DNA from 4 places in the Methylomonas sp. 2F7 genome. Region 1 is predicted to be linked to each of the others. Evidence: riboswitches for the same ligand, from Rfam matches in the RefSeq annotation. Region 1 holds a riboswitch; each other region holds the start of a gene.
The links. A riboswitch is a leader RNA that binds a small molecule or an ion and turns the genes downstream of it on or off. The one in region 1 is predicted to bind cyclic di-GMP.
Positions count from the first base shown of each region.

Region 2: linked by a shared signal. The riboswitch ahead of ACR64Q_RS22260 (VPLPA-CTERM sorting domain-containing protein) and the one ahead of ACR64Q_RS03360 (hypothetical protein) in region 1 are both predicted to bind cyclic di-GMP.
Region 3: linked by a shared signal. The riboswitch ahead of ACR64Q_RS12620 (hypothetical protein) and the one ahead of ACR64Q_RS03360 (hypothetical protein) in region 1 are both predicted to bind cyclic di-GMP.
Region 4: linked by a shared signal. The riboswitch ahead of ACR64Q_RS02045 (hypothetical protein) and the one ahead of ACR64Q_RS03360 (hypothetical protein) in region 1 are both predicted to bind cyclic di-GMP.

Region 1 is NZ_CP195203.1:703,281-705,481, reverse strand. Features, by position in the region: gene ACR64Q_RS03365 (hypothetical protein) at 134-409, opposite strand; cyclic di-GMP riboswitch class I at 787-867, shown strand; gene ACR64Q_RS03360 (hypothetical protein) at 961-1,941, shown strand; gene ACR64Q_RS03355 (hypothetical protein) at 2,041-2,201, shown strand, end outside.
Region 2 is NZ_CP195203.1:4,936,147-4,938,347, reverse strand. Features, by position in the region: cyclic di-GMP riboswitch class I at 253-327, shown strand; gene ACR64Q_RS22260 (VPLPA-CTERM sorting domain-containing protein) at 773-1,522, shown strand; gene ACR64Q_RS22255 (hypothetical protein) at 1,718-2,201, shown strand, end outside.
Region 3 is NZ_CP195203.1:2,846,381-2,848,581, reverse strand. Features, by position in the region: gene gspM (type II secretion system protein GspM) at 1-329, shown strand, start outside; cyclic di-GMP riboswitch class I at 1,050-1,128, shown strand; gene ACR64Q_RS12620 (hypothetical protein) at 1,168-1,959, shown strand; gene ACR64Q_RS12615 (hypothetical protein) at 2,060-2,201, shown strand, end outside.
Region 4 is NZ_CP195203.1:424,972-427,172, reverse strand. Features, by position in the region: gene ACR64Q_RS02050 (hypothetical protein) at 1-127, opposite strand, end outside; gene ACR64Q_RS02045 (hypothetical protein) at 197-973, opposite strand; cyclic di-GMP riboswitch class I at 1,046-1,124, opposite strand; gene ACR64Q_RS02040 (TonB-dependent siderophore receptor) at 1,203-2,201, opposite strand, start outside.

The sequences.
Region 1 (2,201 bases):
AACCCCTACGCGCCTTGGCAAATACGGAATTAAGCTAGCCGCTTAAAAGATCGAAAGAAAATCTACGAGCTAATCTTTCCGGAGCAAACACAAAGGTCTGACGAATCATGCCCCTAAAAAATAGTGCGGCATATCACGCACCGGCCAAACGCCAGCCGCCGTTTTTATCCACCCATCTCATGCTCAGCCAATACCAGAACGTCATGGGCAGCATCATCGCAAACCATTCCCAATCGTCGATTAAAAATAATTTGGCAACCCAGCCGTTGCCATCGAAATAGAGTGGCCAAGGCACACAGTACAGAGTAAAAACAATACTACTCCAGATCAACAGTAACGCACCTTTGCGGGTTTCTATACTGGACAGGGCCAGGAACACCCACAACGGGATTTTATCGGTTTTTTGCATACATCTCTCCACTGAAAAATCTCATACCAACCCAATTAGCGGCGCAACAACCTAACAATAAATGACCAGAAAAGAAAGGAGTTCCTGATCTAATTCGCGAAAACAAACTGCCATATCCAGGCGAGACCATTCACCAACAATTAAACTGTGTTATATAAACCAAGCGCCTGAGCCATTTCCCAGAGCTTCGCCCGATACTCACTCAAGTCACCCTCGACAAAATAAGCCGTAATAGGCTGAAATTTATATATTTTATTAAGTTGGCCCATTATTCGCTTTTCCTAGTGAACTTGCTTCGTGGTTTGCTTTCCGAAAAGCGGTTAGTAGGTCTCTATCCCTGCCATGTCTGCCGCTGGCGTAATTAGCAAATCTCTGAAAGCAAGAATTGCCACACCCGTCGAGAGGCGGGGCCGGAAAGCCACGGTTCTTAAAAATAACAAGAAAGCCGGGTTGCTAGATGTCGTGGATGAGAGCCGTTCGATTTTTAACGAAGCGGCTAATCACTAAGGACATTTTAATTCTGCGCGTACTACTTTCTTTCGAGGGAAATAATGAAAAATTTTGCAAAAATAATAGCTGCATCAACTACTCTGGTGGCGTCTTTAGCCGTATCTCCAACCGTATTCGCTCATAACAGCTACAACCTGGGCGGGTATGGAGACATCAGCCCTACCGGAGGCACTGGCGGACTTCCAGGCGGCACTTCCGGCGGCAATGCCATTGCCCAAACCCTGGCCGGCAACCAAGCCGTTTGGACGAACGGTCCCATTACACCATGGCTGGATTCCTCCACGACCTTGCCATCCATAGGCTATTTGGGATTGCACAATAGGACCACTACACGCATAGTCGAGACCGGCAACTATTGTGGCGGCACCACAACAGCGGATTGTGTCGGCACGGCAAACACCAATACCAATAGCCTGTTAAGACAGGTTTACAACTACAACCACAACGCAGCCAACGCCGGCAATCAGTTACCTACCGATGTTCAGTTTGCGGTTGGCGCCAACTCCTGGCAGGCCGGCGTTTCTGCCGCTAATACCGGCTTGGATTTCGCCAATGTGCATACCAGCACTGGAAGCGGCAATCCGGAAGCTAATTTGCTGACAACCGGTCCGCTGTATTTGAACATTACCTTAGCAGACGATTTGAGCGACATCGCTCTCGGTTCTCAGAAATTGGCATTTTCCGTGTATGGCGGTTGGGCGCAAGGCCCAGGCTTGACTGGATTGACATTACTGACGACGCAATTGGCAGTCAATGCCGGCGACAGCCTGGGTGTCAGTTTAGCTTTGCAAGGTTATCAGTTTAATGGTGCGGGAACAGGTGGCGAATACACCATCGCCATTGGTGACCAAAGCGCAGCCGGCGGCAAATACAAGCTGACACTGACTACCAACGAAGTGGCGCAATATGCCAACAATATCGTGGTCGCGTCTGTGCCTGTTCCAGGCGCAGTCTGGCTGTTCGGCAGCGCCATGGCCGGCTTGATCGGTTTCGGTCGCCGCAAACAACCACTAGCGGCTTAATTGCCAAGCGGGATTGCCACCAGACAACGGCAATCCCCTCGCCAAGCATTGTTTAACGAAAGGCTTCCTCTCATTTATTTCATTCGATAGAGATCCAAAATGACTGCAAACTCACCCTTTAAAAAACTAGTATTAGCGGGCGCCATGGGCGCGCTGATGTCAGTCAGCGGCTTGGCTAGCGCTCACGTAACCTACAATTTGGCTGCCGGCGATACCTTCCCGCCGGACGGTTCCGCCACGGGCCCATGGTCTGATGGCGA
Region 2 (2,201 bases), 4.2 Mb from region 1:
ATGGCAAAGTCTATCCCTGCAAAAAGTAAGGGATATAACTCAAAATACGTGAAATAACTCATCCCCTAGTATTAAAGCCAGCTGGAGCCCCGGAAAACAGCCACGCTTATTGCAGCCCCACCATCTCAAAGCAAACCATTTATCCCCTTGTTTTATATATAAATATTCATACAAAAAAGCTGACCACCCACACTTAGCGTTATTCTGGCGCATATTTTGCTTAGCTATTAATGCTGCACCCTCTGGGCGCAGCCAACAAGTCGCCACACTCGTCGCAAGGCGGGGCCGGAAAGCTGCGGATCTGATTCAGATAGTCGAGCTACCTCTTTTGAGCAGGCAAGAGAAGGGATTAGCGGGTCGATATGGAAACGACGACAACTATCCCCTAGCAGTCGCTCACTGGTCAGGAATAGTTTGTTATATCACCTGATTGGTCTGAACCCATTGTTTAACACACTGTGCAAACTAGCCCGGTATTTCAAACTCTTTGGACTGCTTCTCTCGCAAACATAGCGCGGCATGATCAATCCGGGAATATTGAAATACTTAGTGGTTTTAAGACCGTTCAAATTGCGCGGGAAGCCGTTGGTCAAACGGCCAGCCCTAGGCCCTTACCGTACGAACAGGATCGAACAGTAAGAGCCTGGCATCGCGGCAGCGGGCACATGTGCGTTAGACAACAACTCGTAAAGGGAAATACGAAACCTTGAATGTCGCCGGTAGAGACTACCGGTAAAAATCTACGTCTTACTCTATTTAAAGGAATTGAATTATGTCTGTTAACACTAGAAATGCCCAAACCTTAAAAAAGGTGGCTGCAACACTTGCCATTTCACTTTTAGGCCTAAGCAGCGCACAGGCCGAGGTCGTAAACGGAACCATCTATAAGACCGTCGACCCGGTTCACGGCGCCGGTACCACAATCGATTTCTATTCGTTTTCGTTGTCATCGGCTGCCAATGTTGTCATCGATGTGCTGGCGAATGAAGGCTACGCAGCGGGCTGGGGCGCACATCCCGGCGCCTATGTCGATATCAACGGCGACGGCGAACTAACCCTGGCGGATAGCCAATTCCGCATTTTTCAGGATACGGTCTCACTCACTACGGAAATAGTCAGCGGCGACGACAGTCCAGCCTACACCATACCTGGCAATACCGGCGGATGGGCCGACGGCAGCTTGTTGAGCCGAGACTCCTATCTGGCGACTGCTTTGGACGTAGGCAATTACATTATTGCTTTTGGAGATTACTCTCTCACCATTGAAGAAGCCGTGCTGGGTTTCAATAAGGGCGACACGATTACCGGTGCAACTGGCCTCAACCCTGTAACTGGCACCACAGGTCAGGATCATTTTGACTATCAAATAACCCTTACCGCTAACGACTACGTCACTGGAGCCAACCTGCCTTTAACCATAACTGCACAGGGCGTTAGCGCAGTACCGGTGCCAGGGGCCGTTTGGTTGTTTGGTTCTGCGTTAGCGGGATTAGGCGTATTCGGCAAACGCCGCACCGCATAAACCACAGGGAGTAAGAGCGAGTAGGTAAACCGACATCAGCTATCGACTTACCCCTCGCAATGCATATTAAAACTTTGGAATCGTCCACTTTTGGCTGCCAGGCCCGAAACACCTCAGACGAATCCAGATTAAACAGCAACTTAAATCTACCACAATCGTAAACCGCGATGTGGTGGATATTGGAGACACTCAAAAATGAACATCGATTTACAAAACATTTTCAAAATCACCCTATCTTCCGCTGCCTTATCCTTTGCCTTCGCTCAACCCGCCGCGGCGGCTTGGACAGGTGCCGATAACACCCTTGAGTTGGGCACTAGCATCTCAAACCCCAGTTTCAATTCCAGCAATCTGGGCTTCGCGGGCAATCCGGCTCTGTCCAACGATGGCTGGGGCATGCAAGGCGCATTTACCAACTTCTATCTAAGCTCATCAGCCCAATCCGTGACCGTAGACGCGCGCTCATCCGCTGCAAACTTTCCGGCGTTTTCAATCTTCAGAACCAATGTGGCTTATTCGGGCGAAACGGTCGGCGTCGATACACCGGCAGAGCTAACCGGCCAAATCCATAAATTCAACTCGGTCGGCCAAGCCGGAGATCCAGGCATCATCTGGGCAACAGGCGCTGACGGCATTGTCGAAACGCTGGGCTACGTCAGTTCCTCCAGCAAAAACTACG
Region 3 (2,201 bases), 2.1 Mb from region 1:
ACTTAGAACAAGTCGGTAACGAAGTGGCGGCTTTGCGGCAACAGGCTACGGTTGATGCACCGGCATTGGAAGGCGCTAATCAATCGCCGATGGCGGTAGTCGATTTCAGCAGCCAGCAGCTGGAGATAAAACCGGCGATCAAACACCTGTCGCCGGAAGGCGAGGATAAAGTCAGCGTCTGGCTGGAACATCTGGCCTTCGACCGACTGATGTCCTGGCTGGCGATTCTGGAAACCAAACACCGCTTGCAAGTGCTGCAAATCGATGTCGAAAAACCGGCCGATGCTGATGGCATCGTCAATGCCAAGGTCTTACTGGGTGTTGTTTAGTCTGCTCAGGTATCGTCGCTCCCTCGCAGGCGGGAGCCCAGTTGCCGCAGCTGATTTGCTGCGCGGTCCCAAGGCGTCCAGTTTCCCCTGAATGCCGAGTCCAGAATTCATTGATAGCTTAAAACTTGCCTTCCATGGCACTGGATGCCCGCTCTTGTGCCCTGTGGGTATCCCGGCGGGCATCACGGACTTCTTGGGTTTAGCTGAAGTAGCTCAATAGTCAGGATACGCCTTGCCGTCCACAGCTCACGACAATTCATACCTGGACCACGTCCCACTGCTATTAAGTTAAGAGCGGATGGTTCTATCTCCCCTCATCCCAACCTTCTCCTGGAGGGAGAAGGGGCTTCTTCCTTCGCTCAATGGCAGTGAGGCAATGCCCGCAAAAAGAATCTTAAATTTCATAGCTACCGCCCGCGCCCGATCATCCGCTGAATTTTCGTGTTAGCGGTCGGCTTTGTAATACAGATGTATTACATGTCACGTGAATTTAACAATGCTGTAACCGAAAAGCCGCTATTGCTCTGGAATAATCCGCGTCAAGTTGAAGGGTCGAGGATCGGCAGTTCAGCAAGGATTCAGGAGCAACTAGGGAACACGGACGGCACGGACAAGGAGCGGCTAAGGAAGAGGATAGGGAGGAGGCTAAGGGGGAAATGGTAGCGGGGGCAACAAAAGCGGCGCTGTCAGGATGTTAGATAGCGTCGAGTACGATCTAAAGCGTGTAAAAGCCAAACTCGTTGTGAAGCGGGGACGGAAAGTCACAGGTCTTGCAGGTCAAGACGGCTGGGCTGTCACCTTATGTCATTAATCGAAATTTAAACATGAGGTTTTAAAAATGAAATTGTCTAAAAAATTGTTGGCAGTTGCAGTATTGGCGGCGGCCGCTTCAGGCGCCGCGGAAGCGCGTATCCAAGCTATCGGTGATGCAACAGCAGACGGTAGCGAGTTTTTGTTCAACCTGGTTGACTACACAGCGAAAACTTCATTTACACTGGATTTGGGTATCACTGTTGAGCAATTTCTGGCTAACCCTAGCCAATCATTGTCTTTCTCACTGAGCGACAACAACTTTCAATCATTCGCTGCTGCTTACACTGCCGGCAACGACGTTGCTTGGGGAGTTTCTGGTGGTCATGGGATCCTGGCTGACCTGACTGACCTGCCTAAATTTGGTTTCTACACAACGTCAGTAGTTCCTTCTCCTGCCGTCATCGATAGCAATGCAGGCGACATTGGTAATACTATGAGTAAATGGAACGTTATGGTTGGTTCTGTTCAAACTCAAGATGCCAATTCTAACAATCTGAGCACCTTTAGAACTGTTGGCCAACAAGGTTATACAGCTGTTTACGGTAACGATTTCCAAACTGCTTTGCCATTTGCCGCCCAAGGTCAGTTAGGCAATGCTTTGGCGTTCGTTCATGAAAAAGTCAATGCCGACGATTTCGATACTGGAGAATTGGAAACTTTCCCAGGTACATGGAATTTTTCATTTAGCGGTAACGTGGGTTCTTTGACCTATACCGCTGCACCCGCTGCTGTGCCACTGCCTGCCGCAGTTTGGATGTTCGGCGCCGGCTTGATGGGCGTACTGCGCGCCACTCGTCGTAAATCATTGGCGGTTTAATCCCGCAAACGTCTTGAGCCGGCCGGATTCTGCTTTGCTGGTTCCCCCTTCATGAACGGGTCGGCTCAAACTTTAAATTCAATCAATTGAGAGATATACAATGAAAAAGCAATTATTGTCTGCTGCTATCGCAGTGGCTTCTCTGGCAGGTTTCTCGCAAGGTGCATCCGCACATGCGCCAAGCGTCACGCCGGATATCGAAATCTTTATGTCCGGCGCTAGCGCGCAAGACAAAGCCCTGG
Region 4 (2,201 bases), 280 kb from region 1:
GCACATCGCGGTTTAGGTTAAGGACCAGCGCACCGCCGTTTACTGTCGCGGCGTGGGCTTGGCTGATCGACAATACACTGAAAACGGCTAATAGCCAGGCAGATGATCTAAGGTTATTGATTTTCATAATGTAGCTCGTATTGCGGAAGTTCTTGGCCCTGGGCAAAACAAACATTCGCCCAGGGAACTTTAGGGTCTAAGCCGCGACAGAGGCTTTTTTGCGACTTGCACCCAGCAAGCCCAGCAGACCGCTGCCGAACATCCACACGGCCGCAGGCACCGGCACAGCGGACGGCGCCAGGCTAAAGGTACCGACCACGGCATTGGTATTGGCACCAACCAAACCGGCCCACAAACCGGTCCATTGCAAATCGCCGCTCAGCAGTAATTCGCCATTGCTGTTCAGCGACTCGGCGACGTTGGTCAGCTTCAAGAAATTTTGGTAGCCGAAACCGGTATCAAAGGTTTTTATATTCCAGGTGCTCCCGGTTTTTACCAGGCTAAAGTCGTAGGGCGTCAAAATGCCGCTGCCGCCTTGGCTGGTCAACAACCAGGCGCCGTTCAGACCGATTTGACCGATCGAGGTGTTGCCGGCGTCCATCGTTGTGGCTTGTTCGGTACGGCCATAGGGACCGGCAGCCGGATAGCTGTTGGTCGTGGTGTTGCTGTTAACCGCAAACGACATCGCTGTGCTAGCGGTTGCCGATAGCGCCGTTCCGCCGTTGGTTGCGCCGGTAATGCCGAGTAAGTTATCGCTGGCGCCCCAATGTTTCGCGACAATCCAGCCATTCGGATACCCGCTGCCGACATTGACAGATGCCGCCGCAAAAGCGGCATTGTTGATGGTGATGGTGGCATCGCCGCTAACTTGTGCAGCGCTCGCTGTTGCAGGCGCTAAAACGGCGGTCAATGCGCTGAAGGCTAACAGGCCGGCGCTTGCCAGTTGAGTGCGGTTGTAGTGCAAGATTGTCATTTTTTATTCCTTAATAAATTACGGTTAAAGTTAATCTGCAAATCGCCAGCCCGAATTTAGGGCATTTAACTTGCAGGTAACCCGGCTGTCTTAATCTCCAAGACCCGTGGCTTTCCGGCTCCGTCTCGCGGCGGATGTGGCATGTTTGTCGCGGTCCTTACGACATCACTCTAAGTCCCTGAGTGAGGTGCTCCTGAAAAACTCCTGTGGCAAATAGATAACGACGGCATCAATACTTGATCGAAAGACTCAGGAATCCCGCGCGGCCGGGCGCGGGCGCCACCCGGCCCTCGAAATAGCCGTAGGGCTGAAAATAATCCTCATCGCTGAGATTCTTGACGGTGGCCGCCCATTTGAAACGCCCGGTTTCGTAAGCTAACGCCGCGTCGAAGCTGTGGTAGCCGGCGGTTTTGAAGCGGTTGTCGTCGGACAAATACGCCCCGGCACGGGCATAAACGCCGAAACCCAAGCTAAAGCCTTGCAGCGCATCCTGCTGAAAACGGTAATGCGCCCAGAGCCGCCCGGCATCCTCCGGGACTTGGGCTAAGCGAGTGCCGGCAGCCACCCCGGCTTCGTCGTCCATGAACTGGGCGTCGGTATGCGCATAGTTCGCCAGCACGCTGAAGCCCTCGACCGGTTGCCAGAGCAAATCCATTTCAACACCGCGCGAGCGTTGCTGCCCTGCGGCGACCGAACGCCGCTGAAAATCGCTGCTGTCGGTAACCGCGACCTGGCTGCGCTCGATTTGATACAGCGCCAATTGGCCGCTGAATTGGTTCGCAACATTGAATTTCAGGCCGGTTTCCAGATGGTTGGATAATTCCGGTGCCGGCCTATCGACAAAATTCACAAAGGGTTGACCGCGCATGCCTTCGCTGTAGGAAACAAACCAGGAAACCTCGTCGTTCAGATCAATCACGCCACCGAGTCGCGGCAGCCATTTCAGCGTATCGGTTTTAGCGTGTACCCCGGTTTGCGCATTATTAAAATCGATGCCAACCTTGCCCAGCCTGACACCGGACAGCCAATGCAAACGCCGGTAGAGCGTGCTTTGCCACTGGAGGTAAGCGCCGTAAGTGATGTTTTCGATGAACTGATTTTCCAGGCCCGGCCCCGGCACAGCATAAGGGGTGTCAAATATCGGCGCCCGCAGATCGACCGTACCGACACCCAAACCCAAGGGGCCAAAATCGCCCTCGATAAAGCCTGCATCGCGCAAGCGACTGTA